DNA from 4 places in the Candidatus Pantoea communis genome. Region 3 is predicted to be linked to each of the others. Evidence: riboswitches for the same ligand, from Rfam matches in the RefSeq annotation. Region 3 holds a riboswitch; each other region holds the start of a gene.
What was found. A riboswitch is a leader RNA that binds a small molecule or an ion and turns the genes downstream of it on or off. The one in region 3 is predicted to bind thiamine pyrophosphate.
Positions count from the first base shown of each region.

Region 1: it holds a riboswitch for thiamine pyrophosphate, as region 3 does, so the genes downstream of both, thiM (hydroxyethylthiazole kinase) here and F3J37_RS20445 (LuxE/PaaK family acyltransferase) in region 3, are expected to answer to the same signal.
Region 2: it holds a riboswitch for thiamine pyrophosphate, as region 3 does, so the genes downstream of both, thiB (thiamine ABC transporter substrate binding subunit) here and F3J37_RS20445 (LuxE/PaaK family acyltransferase) in region 3, are expected to answer to the same signal.
Region 4: it holds a riboswitch for thiamine pyrophosphate, as region 3 does, so the genes downstream of both, thiC (phosphomethylpyrimidine synthase ThiC) here and F3J37_RS20445 (LuxE/PaaK family acyltransferase) in region 3, are expected to answer to the same signal.

Region 1 covers NZ_VWXC01000023.1:64,852-68,059, forward strand. The annotation lists gene F3J37_RS23385 (hypothetical protein) at 1-171, shown strand, start outside; gene F3J37_RS23390 (LuxR C-terminal-related transcriptional regulator) at 265-975, shown strand; gene F3J37_RS23395 (hypothetical protein) at 972-1,175, opposite strand; TPP riboswitch at 1,500-1,595, shown strand; gene thiM (hydroxyethylthiazole kinase) at 1,629-2,414, shown strand; gene thiD (bifunctional hydroxymethylpyrimidine kinase/phosphomethylpyrimidine kinase) at 2,411-3,208, shown strand, end outside.
Region 2 covers NZ_VWXC01000010.1:76,922-80,129, reverse strand. The annotation lists gene sgrR (HTH-type transcriptional regulator SgrR) at 1-1,330, shown strand, start outside; TPP riboswitch at 1,366-1,460, shown strand; gene thiB (thiamine ABC transporter substrate binding subunit) at 1,508-2,494, shown strand; gene thiP (thiamine/thiamine pyrophosphate ABC transporter permease ThiP) at 2,494-3,208, shown strand, end outside.
Region 3 covers NZ_VWXC01000017.1:111,700-114,907, forward strand. The annotation lists gene F3J37_RS20440 (hypothetical protein) at 80-394, opposite strand; TPP riboswitch at 1,342-1,470, shown strand; gene F3J37_RS20445 (LuxE/PaaK family acyltransferase) at 1,569-2,651, shown strand; gene F3J37_RS20450 (acyl-CoA reductase) at 2,648-3,208, shown strand, end outside.
Region 4 covers NZ_VWXC01000034.1:20,625-23,832, forward strand. The annotation lists gene thiE (thiamine phosphate synthase) at 1-170, opposite strand, end outside; gene thiC (phosphomethylpyrimidine synthase ThiC) at 167-2,092, opposite strand; TPP riboswitch at 2,183-2,283, opposite strand; gene F3J37_RS26575 (Rsd/AlgQ family anti-sigma factor) at 2,540-3,046, opposite strand; gene nudC (NAD(+) diphosphatase) at 3,135-3,208, shown strand, end outside.

The DNA.
Region 1 (3,208 bases), on a different contig from region 3:
AACACTGACGCAGCCGGACACACCATCGATCTGCCCGGCCAGTTTGTGGTGGATTTACGTTCGAAGCTTGATTTCGTTGTCAACCGACCTGAAGTCGAGAAAATGGTGAAAGCACCCGGTTCAAACTGGAAAGGGGCGGTGACCCTGATATTTGATAGTGAAGTGGAATAAACATGGCGGGTCAGTGTGCCCGCTAACCGCTGAATTGAGAGTGGTCTGGTTATATATGCCTGCCTTAAACGGTTACGATAATTTGAAATTGGGATGTGTAAGTCTATTTATAATTTTAACCGGCGTTCATATAAAAATAACAGACCGCCACTACAAAATTTATCAACACACCAGATGAAAAACATGAGTGAAAAGAAGATCATCATTATGGATGATCACCCGCTCTACCTGCATGGGCTGAAGCACATTATTAACGATAACCCGGCATTCAGCGTGCTGGACTGCTGTCGTAATTCCGCAGAACTGATGCTTTCGCTCAGCATCGTCAAGGCGGATATTGCCATCCTTGATTTCTCCCAGCCTGAGGGCGAAAGTGATATTAAAGAGGTGGTTGAACAGTTACATCAGGATTATCCTCAGATGTCGCTAGTGGCGTTGGGGGAAAGTCGGCGTCATCAGCTGTTAAGCATGGCCTTAAGACCGAGAATTAAAAGCTATTTCTGTAAAAGTCTGTCTGCAGAAAATATTTTGTCAGGATTACGTCATGTTCAGCAGTTCAATGGTACAGAGCATAGCATCCCTAATGAGCCTGAAGGTGTGACCAAATTTAGTGCTGGCTCACCCCTATCCGCGCGCGAAAAATTTATTATCGAATACCTTCACGCCGGTTTAACCGTGTCTCAGGTGGCCCAACGGGTTAATCGCAGCGTAAAAACCGTCAGCACGCAGAAACGTACTGCGATGCGCAAATTGGGTATTACGCAGAACCGGGAAATCTTCCAGTTAAATTTAAGTGAGATTTAACCCAGCCAGCGGCGCGCCTGTTTATCGCTGATATCGCGATAATAAACTTTATGAATGCGCTCTCCGCAGCGTTGGCACTGTGCCTGAATATGCGTGGAATAGTGCGCGCGTCCTGTTGGCGCGACCGCCCCTTTGCGGCTGACGATAATGTTATGCCATTTGTGTGCGTGCGGGATAAAGCTGAAAAAGTCGAATTTCATTCTCGCGTCCGGAAATGGGTGAATATCGTGCGGTGCATGTCCGGAAGGGGATTAGGCCTTTTTCTGTACGTCATTAGATTGATATTAATCAAACAACTACAACGCATGAGTTAATTAACGCGATTTTGCCTGTTTAGATTAATAAGTGCTTTATTCATCAAATTTAGTGTCTTAATAAAATTGATCTGCACGGTTTTCTGCCAATGCAGAACGTGATGAGAAAAGTGCGGCTATGTCATTTTTCCACATTCTCTTCACCAGTCGCACTTCCCACGATTTACAACCTCCCGGACAGCCCTTATCCTGTGTGCGGCATGTTTACCATGCCATGACTCGGGGTGCCCCTGTTCAACAGGGCTGAGATACACCCGCTGACCTGATCTGGATAATGCCAGCGTAGGGAAGTCAGATGCCTGACTGCATTCGCCTTCTTGATCGCCGGTTGGGAGTTTTATGACACAGCCTGACCTTCTTACCTCCGCGCAACTCGCGCAGTCCCTGCAGCTGCTACGTCAGCAGGCACCGCTGGTGCACTGCATGACCAATGATGTGGTGCAAACCTTTACCGCCAATGTGCTGCTGGCTTTGCAAGCCTCTCCCGCGATGGTGATCGATGCCGAAGAAGCCGCGCAGTTCGTGAGTTTTGCCGATGCGCTGCTGATCAACGTCGGGACCTTAACCCGCGACCGTCGCGATGCGATGCTGGCGGCGGTGCAGTCCGCTTCTAAAGTCGGTACGCCCTGGACGCTCGATCCGGTTGCCGCTGGCGCACTCTCATTCCGCACCGAATTCTGCCAGCAGCTGCTGAGCCTGCATCCCGCCGCAATTCGTGGCAACGCCTCGGAAATCCTCGCGCTGGCTCACCAGGCTGCGGGCGGGAGCGGCGTGGACAGCGTGCATCAGGCAGATGCCGCACTGAGCGCGGCACAACAGTTGGCACAGGATTACCACACGCTGGTGGCGGTCACCGGCGAAGTCGATTACGTCACTGATGGCAAACGCACGCTGGCGATTCCAGGCGGCAGCCCGCTGATGACGCGCGTGGTCGGCACCGGCTGCGCGCTTTCCGCCGTGGTCGCGGCCTTCAGCAGCTTACCAGGCGACCGCTTGCAGCATGTGGCGGCGGCATGTCGCGTGATGTCGCTGGCGGGCGAGCAGGCGGCGCGTGCTGTTCAGGGGCCAGGCAGCTTTGTCGCGGCTTTCCTCGATAACCTCTGGACGCTGGAGGTTGCTGTATGAAACGCATCAACGCGTTAACCATTGCAGGCACTGACCCGAGCGGCGGCGCGGGCATTCAGGCCGATCTCAAAGCCTTCTCCGCGCTGGGTGCGTATGGCACCAGTGTGATTACCGCGCTGGTGGCGCAGAACACCTGCGGCGTGCAGTCGGTGTATCGCATTGAACCCGATTTCGTTGGGGCGCAATTGGATTCGGTGCTGGACGATGTGCGTATCGATGCCGCCAAAATCGGCATGCTGTCGGAAACCGCGATTGTTGAAGTGGTGGCCGAGCGGCTGAAACGCGCCAGCCTGCCGTTTGTGGTGCTGGATACGGTGATGATTGCCAAAAGCGGCGATCCGCTGCTGTCGCCCGATGCAGTGGCCAGCGTGCGTGAACTGCTGCTGCCGCAGGTGTCGTTGATCACGCCCAATTTGCCGGAAGCGGCTGCGCTACTGGGACGTGATATGGCGCAGGATGAGAAAACCATGCTAATGCAGGGCGATGCGCTGCTGGATCTCGGTTGTGAAGCGGTACTGATGAAAGGCGGACATCTCAGTGATGCCGAAAGCCCGGATTGGCTGATCACCCGCGCAGGGCGTCAGCGCTTTACCGCACCGCGCGTCAATACGCGCCATACCCACGGCACCGGTTGTTCGCTGTCCGCCGCTTTAGCGGCACTGCGTCCACGTCACGATAACTGGGCGGATACAGTCACCGAAGCCAAAGCCTGGCTGCAGCGGGCCTTGCTGCAAGCGGACTCGCTGGAAGTCGGCAAGGGCATTGGTCCGGTGCACCATTTCCATCAGTGGTGG
Region 2 (3,208 bases), on a different contig from region 3:
CGGACGTAGTTTCCGCCAGGGCAAGCACATCCTGCGCGTGCTCTATTACCGTCCGCTGCCCAATCTGCTGCCGGGCTCGCCGCTGCGTCGTTCGGAAACCCATCTGGCGCGACAAATCTTTAACGGCCTGACGCGGATAAATGAGGAAAAGGGGGAAATCGAAGCGGATATCGCCCATCACTGGCAGCAAACCTCCCCACTCCACTGGCGCTTCTTTTTACGTCCCGCAATTCGTTTCCATCACGGACGTGAACTGGAGATGGAAGACGTTATCGCCTCGCTGGATCGCGTACGCAGTCAGCCACTATTCTCGCATATCGACAAACTGCACTCTCCCGCGCCCTGGACGCTGGATATTCATCTGACGCAGCCCGATAGCTGGTTGCCTTGGCTGCTGGCCAGCGTCAGCGCGATGATCCTGCCGCGCGAATGGCCGACGTTGCGCCATTTTGCCCGTCAACCCATCGGCACCGGTCCTTACAGCGTGGTACGCAACCAGCAGACGCAGCTGAAAATCGCCGCCTTTGATGACTATTTTGGCTATCGCGCGCTGATTGATGACGTGTCGATTTGGGTGCTGCCGGAAATCAGCGACGAGCTGGTGTATGCCGGCGTGAAGCTGCAGGGGGAAACCGCCGATGAGAAATCCGAAGAGAGCCGTCTGGAAGAAGGTTGCTATTTCCTGCTGTTCGACCAGCGCTCAGAGCGTGGTAAGGATGCCCATTTTCGACGCTGGGTGAGCTATCTGCTTAACCCGATTGCCCTGCTCAACCATGCGGGTGTGGGCTATCAGCGCTACTGGTTCCCTGCATACGGTTTCTTACCGCGCTGGCATCATCGCCGCGATCTCACCCCAGCCGAAAAGCCCGATGGACTCACGCAACTGACCATCAGCTGGTACAGCCATCATGTTGAGCATGAAGGGATTGCTAACGCCCTGCGCCCGCTGCTGGCTGAACAGGGCGTTGAGCTGATCACGCGCGAGCTGAGCTACGAAGAGTGGTTCGAAGGTGAAGGAGAGAGTGACATCTGGCTCGGCAGTGTGAACTTCACGCTTCCACTGGAGTACGCGCTGTTTGCCCAACTCTACGAGCTGCCGCTAATGCACCACTGCGTCCCGATTAACTGGCATGCCGATGCGGAGCAGTGGCGGCAAAAAAACTTATCCTTAGCCGATTGGAGTAAGCAGTTGGTGAACAGCGACTTTGTTCATCCGCTCTTCCATCACTGGTTACTGCTGGAAGGCCAGCGCAGTATGCGCGGTGTGCGGCTCAACACGCTCGGCTGGTTTGACTTTAAATCGGCCTGGTTTGCACCACCGGAGCTGTGACACTTTCGCGCTGTCACAGAAGTGTCTAATATAAGCCGTTCTCAACGGGGTGCCCTGGTATTGGGCTGAGAGAAACCCGTCGAACCTGATCCGGCTCATACCGGCGTAGGGATTTGAGATGAGCGATAACTCAGATCCTTTGCGACTCAACCTTATCTTCTCCTCAAGGAGCGCAAAGTGTTAAACAAAGTCTTGCCCGTGTTGCTGTTGATCTCTGCCCCGGCGTTGGCTGCCAAGCCTGTTCTTACCGTTTACACCTACGATTCGTTCTCTGCAGATTGGGGCCCCGGCCCTGCCGTTAAAAAAGCCTTTGAAGCCGAGTGCGGCTGCGAACTGAACTATGTGGCGCTGGAAGATGGCGTGTCGCTGCTCAACCGCGTGCGGATGGAAGGCAAAAACAGCAAAGCCGATGTGGTGCTGGGCCTCGATAACAACCTCGTGCAAGCCGCCGAAAAAACCGGCCTGTTCGCGAAAAGCACCGTCAACACCAGTAAATTGCAACTGCCTGATAGCTGGCATAACGACACCTTCGTTCCGTTCGATTACGGCTACTTCGCCTTCGTCTACGATAAAAACAAGCTGAAGAACCCACCGAAGAGCCTAAAAGAATTGGTCGAAAGCCCGGAAAAGTGGCGTGTGATCTATGAAGATCCACGCACCAGCACACCGGGATTAGGCCTGCTGCTGTGGATGCAAAAAGTGTATGGCGATAAAGCACCTGACGCCTGGCAGAAGCTGGCACAGAAAACGGTCACCGTCACTAAGGGCTGGAGCGAAGCCTATGGCCTGTTCCTGAAAGGCGAAGGCGATCTGGTGCTGAGTTACACCACCTCTCCGGCATATCACATCATCGAAGAGAAGAAAGATAACTACGCCGCTGCGCCGTTTAGCGAAGGCCATTATCTGCAAGTAGAAGTGGCTGCACAGCTCGCTAGCAGCAAACAGCCCAAACTGGCGCAGCAGTTTATGCAATTTATGGTGTCGCCAGCTTTCCAGAAGACCATTCCGACTGGCAACTGGATGTATCCGGTGATCAAAAGCGATCTGCCTGCCGGTTATCAGTCGCTCACCGTGCCGGCGAATGCGCTGCAATATAGCTCAGCCGAAGTGGCCGATCATCGCGCGGACTGGATTCGCACCTGGCAACAAGCCGTTAGCCGTTAATGCCAGCCTGGTTAATTCCTGGAAGTGCCGTTGCGCTGCTATTGTGCGCAGTGGCACTGCTGGCGTTTGGCGCCTTAGTGATGGCGGCGCCGGTCACTGACTGGCGTGCCTTGCTCACTGACAGTTACCTGCACCACGTCCTGGCCTTCTCGTTTGAGCAAGCGCTGTTATCTGCCCTGCTCTCGGTGCTGCCGTCGATTCTGCTGGCACGTGCGCTGTATCGCCGCCGCTTTCCAGGACGTAATCTGCTGCTGCGCCTGTGTGCCATGACGCTGGTCTTGCCGGTTTTAGTGGCCGTATTTGGCTTGCTCAGTGTTTACGGTCGCAGCGGCTGGCTGGCACAACTCTGTGGCCTTTTAGGCCTCAACTACAGCTTCTCGCCCTATGGCTTGCAAGGCATTCTGCTGGCGCACGTGTTCTTCAATCTGCCGCTTGCCACCCGAATGCTGTTACAGGCGCTGGAAAGTATTCCCGGCGAACAGCGTCAGTTAGCCGCCCAGCTTGGCCTGCGCGGCTGGAACCTGTTTTGTTTGGTCGAGTGGCCATGGTTGCGACGTCAGATCCTGCCCACCGCAGCCCTGATTTTTATGCTGTGCTTCGCCAGCTTTGCCACGGTACTGGCATTGGGCGGTGGACCGCGCGCCACCACGTTAGAGCTAGCGATTTATCAGGCGCTGAGTTTTGATTACGATCCCAGTCGTGCGGCGCTACTGG
Region 3 (3,208 bases):
GCGGTGTTTAAGACGATACATGTAGATTTCGAGCCAAAAGATGGGATTTAAACGTTGCAGGACATTTGCTGTCATCAAGTCAGAGAGGAAAGTGTCGCACGGGTTCGACAATCTTCACCGGTTTCTTTCTCTTTGGTTTTGTCGCCCTGCACAGTGCTGGCATAGCTGCCTTGGATTTTTCTGGCTCGGTAGTCTCATTCACAGTGATACAGCACGGGCAGTAATGAACATTCGTATATTGCGCTGCGGCGACGGTTAATGCCTGGCTGTGGTTATACATACTGCCAATAAACGCCCGTGAATCGATACCGGGTAATTGTTCACATCCTGCGGTATGCAACAGCAAGCCCCTGCGGGCGTGATCGCAGACGTAATATTTCGTTGCCTTATACATGGTTTTTATCCGTTTGCTGCGTGAGTTAATGGACTCATTAAAGTTTATCGTATTCAATATCTTGTAAATTTGAACATCTCACTACGGCCTGAAACTCAGTTTGCCCACGATGGCTCGCCAAAGTAAACGGAACGATAATACGTGTACCATTTTTTTGCTACGCCTTCATTGTGGACCAGAAGAGAGCCCAGGGTGATTCTATTTTTCCCAAACATCTCGGTATCGGATTTATTGAGGAGATCTTTTTCTACGGCAATAACCGCATCACGACTGTGAACGGTCACACAGGCTATTTCATCTTTTTTGGTTTTCTACGCTCCGCAAATATACCTCATAACCCGACGCAGACAAAATAATCCCCAGGGCACTGAGTGCTCCAACCTTAGCGGAAGTCTTCATTTTAAATTCCCTTAAGTGCTTCACAAACAGTCTCCGGTCTAACTAGCGGAAAATCAATAGTATTTTTGGTTTATTTGATGAAATGAATTGATGTGTATTGCCGATGTCGCCTGGTCATTATCTGATAATGGTTGGGATAAATTCTGAATATTACGTATCACAAAAAAATCCTGTGAGATTTATTGAAGAGGGACTCGAACAAATAAAACGGGCATTAAAGCCAAAGTACATCAAATATCCTGGTTAATAACTTGTTAATGGTAGAGTTATGGCATTCTCATGACATTTTTTCCTACATTAATGCTGAGGTCAGAAGTATCTGATGATAAAAACTCACAGCTCACTCATTCAGCAGGACTATTCACATTAATCAATGAATCACCGCGAAGCTGAAACGCTCGTCGTGCATCTGGTCAGATAAAAAGATCAGTGTGTTAAAACAGCAAATGGTTTAACCTTTAACGACCGTCTGCAGTAGATTTAAAGTAAGCTTAATAAAATCAGTGAGTTGATTGAGGTTTTATTGAGCGGCCTTTTGATTGACTGCGACCTGTTCCAGGGGGTGCCCGGTTAGCGGGCTGAGATTCTACCCGCCAGCGTTTTCGCGTTGGCAACGTAGTGACCCTACGAACCTGATCCGGCTAATACCGGCGTAGGGAGCGGAACACAGGGCGACACTGCGTCCTGATCCCATCTTTGTGCTTGTAGCGGACAGACTCTACTCATCAGGCCCGGCCTGAGAAATTTCGCGAAATCGCAACTGGTGGACTCGCCCATGACTGAAGCTGCTTTGATCGACGCTTTGCTCACCTTTCTTCAGCGTCAGGATACAACCGACGAAGACTTTAACCGCATGGCGCTTGCCGTCTTCGCGTACCAATTTGAACACAACCTCCCCTATCGCCGCTTCGCCATGCAGCGCGGCCGCACACCGTTTACGGTGAAAAACTGGCGTGCCATCCCGGCAATTCCCATTACCGCGTTTAAGGATCTGACGCTGAGCTGCCATGCCACAGATGACGTCGAAGCGGTGTTTATGACCAGCGGAACCACCGGCACAGTGAAGGGTCGCAGCTATCATCCGACGCTTGATGTCTGGAAATGCTCGATGATGCAGAATTTCCGCCAGCGCTTTATGGCGGGCGAAGAGCGGATTCGCATGGGCATTTTGTTCCCTGATAATCGGGCGCTGCCCAACTCTTCGCTGGCCCATTACCTGACATTAGCGGTGGAAAAATTTGGCACCGCCGAGAGCGAAGTGCTGCTGGATGACAGCGGTATCGCGATGGATCGCCTGTTTGCTGCGTTGGAGCAGGCTGAAGCACAGGGCGAACCTTATGCGCTGCTGGGCGCGAGCTACAGCTTTGTCCATCTGCTCGACGAACTGCAGCACCAGGGGCGACATTTTGCATTACCCGCTGGCAGCCGAATTTTAGATACCGGTGGATTTAAGGGGCAATCCCGCGAGATTGAGGCCGAGCAGTTTTACGCCGAACTCAGTGCGGCGTTGGGCGTGCCGCGCACTCACTGCATCAACATGTACGGCATGACCGAACTGAGCAGCCAGTTTTATGATGACGGCAACGTGGCCTGTCCCTCGATGAAATCCGGCCCGCACTGGATCCGCACCCGCGTGGTCAATCCACTGACGGGCGAAGAGGTGCCGGAAGGTGAGGTGGGTGTGCTGGTGCACCATGATCTGGCCCACTTCAATTCAGTGTCAGCATTGCTGACGGAAGATGCTGGCCGGGCAGTGGCGGGCGGCTTCCATCTGCTGGGCCGGGTCACCGGGGCGGATGCGAAGGGCTGTTCGCTGGCGATGGAAGAGTTCCTGGCTGCTGCGCAGGGTGCAGTGTGAAAGAGGTCGCGGGTTATCTACCGGGATGTTTATCACCTGAAGGGGTGCAGTGGCGCACGCTGAGTTTTAGCCATCACGGCCAGCACCTGGATGTCGACGTGCCTGACCTGAATCCGGCAGAAATTACACTTCTCAGCGCACATCTGCGCGATCACGCTCGCGCTTATCTCAAAACGATGAGCGTGGCGAAGATCGTAGCAATTATTGATGAGGCCATTGCGCGTTTGCTGGATCGAAACCATCCACTGCGCCGCAAGGCCGAAATGCTGCTGCCGATTGTCACCGGTTATGACGCCGAGATGATTCGCCTTGGGCTTACCGGATACCTCAAAACTTTTCGACAGCCGCAGCTCAAGCGCTTTTTAGCCGAGGACTTTAACGATCCGCAGCTGCTGGATGATTTTCAGCCGCGACCTAATGGCGGCTTCGCACGGGCATTTGGCCCAGATCTGCTCATGCATATCTGGGCAGGAAATGTGCCGGGTCTACCGCTGTGGAGTCTGATTTGTGGATTGCTGGTAAAAGCGGGCAGCGTGGGCAAATTGCCCGGTGCCGAA
Region 4 (3,208 bases), on a different contig from region 3:
AGCGCAATTGCCTCGCGCACTGCGTCTTCTACTTCATGATCCTGGCAATCTTTGATGCGCAACTGGATGGTGCGAACGCCAGCCTCCAGTAAGCGTGCAATCCACTCTACGCTATCAACAACAGGGTACAGCCCCAGTTTCGGGGCCGTGGCTGGAAAGGCATCGGTCATACTTTTTCCTCTTTAAGGGCATCGGCGGCGTGATAAAGCTCGCCACCACGACTGCGGAAGGCATCCGACATCTGCGCCATGCCAATTTCAATGGGCTGGGCTTCTGCCTGCTGGCGAGCAGCATATTCGCGCACTTCCTGGGTAATTTTCATCGAACAGAATTTTGGACCGCACATTGAGCAGAAGTGAGCCACTTTGCCCGATTCCTGCGGCAATGTCTCATCGTGATAAGCGCGTGCCGTATGCGGATCGAGCGCCAGATTGAACTGATCCTCCCAACGGAATTCAAAGCGTGCTTTCGACATGGCGTTATCACGGATCTGTGCGCCAGGATGGCCCTTAGCCAGATCGGCGGCATGCGCGGCGATCTTGTAGGTAATCAGCCCCTGCTTCACATCTTCTTTATTCGGCAAACCGAGGTGCTCTTTCGGTGTGACGTAGCACAGCATGGCGCAGCCAAACCAACCAATCATCGCGGCACCAATGCCGGAGGTAAAATGATCGTACCCGGGGGCGATATCGGTGGTCAGTGGGCCAAGCGTGTAAAACGGCGCTTCGTGACAGTGCTCTAACTGTTCGGTCATGTTGCGGCGGATCATCTGCATTGGCACATGGCCTGGACCTTCAATCATTACCTGCACATCGTATTCCCAGGCAATCCTGGTCAACTTACCTAAGGTATGCAACTCGGCAAACTGGGCTTCATCGTTGGCGTCCTGAATCGATCCCGGACGCAGGCCATCACCGAGTGAGAGCGCGACATCATAGGCAGCGCAGATTTCACAGATCTCGCGGAAATGCAGATAGAGGAAACTCTCTTGATGATGTGACAGGCACCACTTCGCCATGATCGAACCACCACGCGAGACAATACCGGTCAGACGATTAGCCGTCATCGGCACATAGCGCAGCAGCACACCAGCGTGAATAGTGAAGTAATCCACCCCCTGTTCTGCTTGCTCGAGCAGGGTATCGCGGAAAATCTCCCAGTTAAGGTCTTCCGCCACGCCATTCACTTTCTCCAGTGCCTGATAAATGGGCACAGTACCAATCGGCACCGGGCTGTTTCGCAAAATCCACTCGCGCGTTTCATGGATATAGCGGCCTGTGGAGAGGTCCATCACGGTATCCGCCCCCCAGCGTGTTGACCACACCAGTTTCTCCACTTCCTCTTCGATCGATGAGCTCACCGCTGAGTTGCCTATATTGGCGTTCACCTTCACCAGAAAGTTACGGCCAATGATCATCGGCTCTGATTCGGGGTGATTAATATTGGAGGGTATGATAGCGCGGCCGCTGGCAACTTCCTGGCGCACAAATTCGGCGGTGATGTTTTCCGGCAGATTGGCACCAAAACTGTGGCCCGGGTGCTGTTGCAGTAGCACTTCACCACGAATACGTTCGCGGCCCATGTTTTCTCGCACCGCGATGAATTCCATCTCGGGTGTAATCATGCCCTGACGTGCGTAATGCAGCTGTGTGACGCAGCGGCCAGCTTTGGCACGACGCGGCTGCGGTAACTGCTCAAAACGCAGGTGATCCAGCCCTTCATCGGCTAAGCGTTGCTGGGTGTATTGCGAACTCAACTGGTGGATCGCTTCGCTGTCATCGCGTTCAGCGATCCAGTTTTCACGCAATCGGTCTAATCCCCGATGCACATCAATGGTGGCCGCGGGGTCGCCATAAGCACCTGCCGTGTCATATACCGGCACTGGTTCGTTGTGCTCATACTGTGGATTCTCTTTTGTGCCACCGATGTGTGTAGGGCTAAGCTGGATTTCGCGCATCGGCACACGGATATCCGCTCGGCTGCCGGTAATCCAGATACGTTTTGAATTGGGGAAAGCGGTGCCTTGCAGCGAATCGATAAATTCCTGCGCTTGTGCACGTTGTTCACGACGAGAAGTTTTAGCAACAGACATAGCAAATTTCCTGAATTAAGGGGAAGTTGCTTGTCCAGAGTTCGGAAGGAGTAACAGGGACGATGCCGGGCGCCAACACGCATCGCTCAGTGAATGTCTACTCTTGTTCCCTTCGCAGGTACTAACCTGATCAGGTTCCGCGGATCCCGAATAAACGGTCTCAGCCCCTTAGGGCACTCCGACAAGGTTGAATTTTACGATATAAGCTACTTTGCTTGCCATTTCACGCCTGGGCAGTGCTCGTGTCCGTCACGTACTACGTGTACGCTCCGGCCACTGCGCGCTGTCCGAGCGTGAACTGGCTGCGCACGCTACGCTTATATCGCAAAATTTGACTCTAGATTGCTTTAAAGAGACGCATAAAAACGTGAATAGGCCTCAATAAAAAAGCCCATTCAGCATAAGAGGGCTTTTTCGGAATAACAAGTTTTTTACATGGGGCCGAAGTTAAGCGGGGCGAGCCATGCTGCTTTCATTGGCGACCGGTGGGCGCGCCAGCTGGTTATCCCAGGCGAGTTGCACCAGCTTATCTTCCAGCGTGAAGCGCGACTCCAGCACTTCACCCACTTCGGATAACGCCTTCTGGAATTCTACGCAGTTATCGTCGTTGATGGCCTGCTGCAGATGGCTGTCATACAGTTGCATCATGCGATCGGTATTCGCTTCCAGAGCGGGATAGAGTTGGGCTGCCGCAATGAGTGGGCTATCGCCTTCCATCTCACTGATAATGCGTTCATAAATACTGAAATGACCGGTTGAGAGGTAATCAACCAGGCCGTGACAAAACGCATCCAGCGCCTGTTCATCCAGGGCACTGAGCGCCTCTTTGTTTGGCTTGATGCCAATTAATGCGTAATAGCTGACAAGCAACTGTCGGCGCGCGCGCAGCCACGCATCAACGAGTTCATTACCGCCACTTACACGCCTGGCCAGGTCATCTAACTGGGTAAGCATATGGGGCTCCGGGTGAGTTATAGTTATCCATTCCACACTTAACATCAGGATTTCAGCGTGCCATTTGACGCTAAGGACAACGAATAAGATGCAACGTGAGATCTCAAGCGTAGACGCTGGCTGGTGGATTGTCAGCCATGAACAAAAACTTTGGTTACCGCA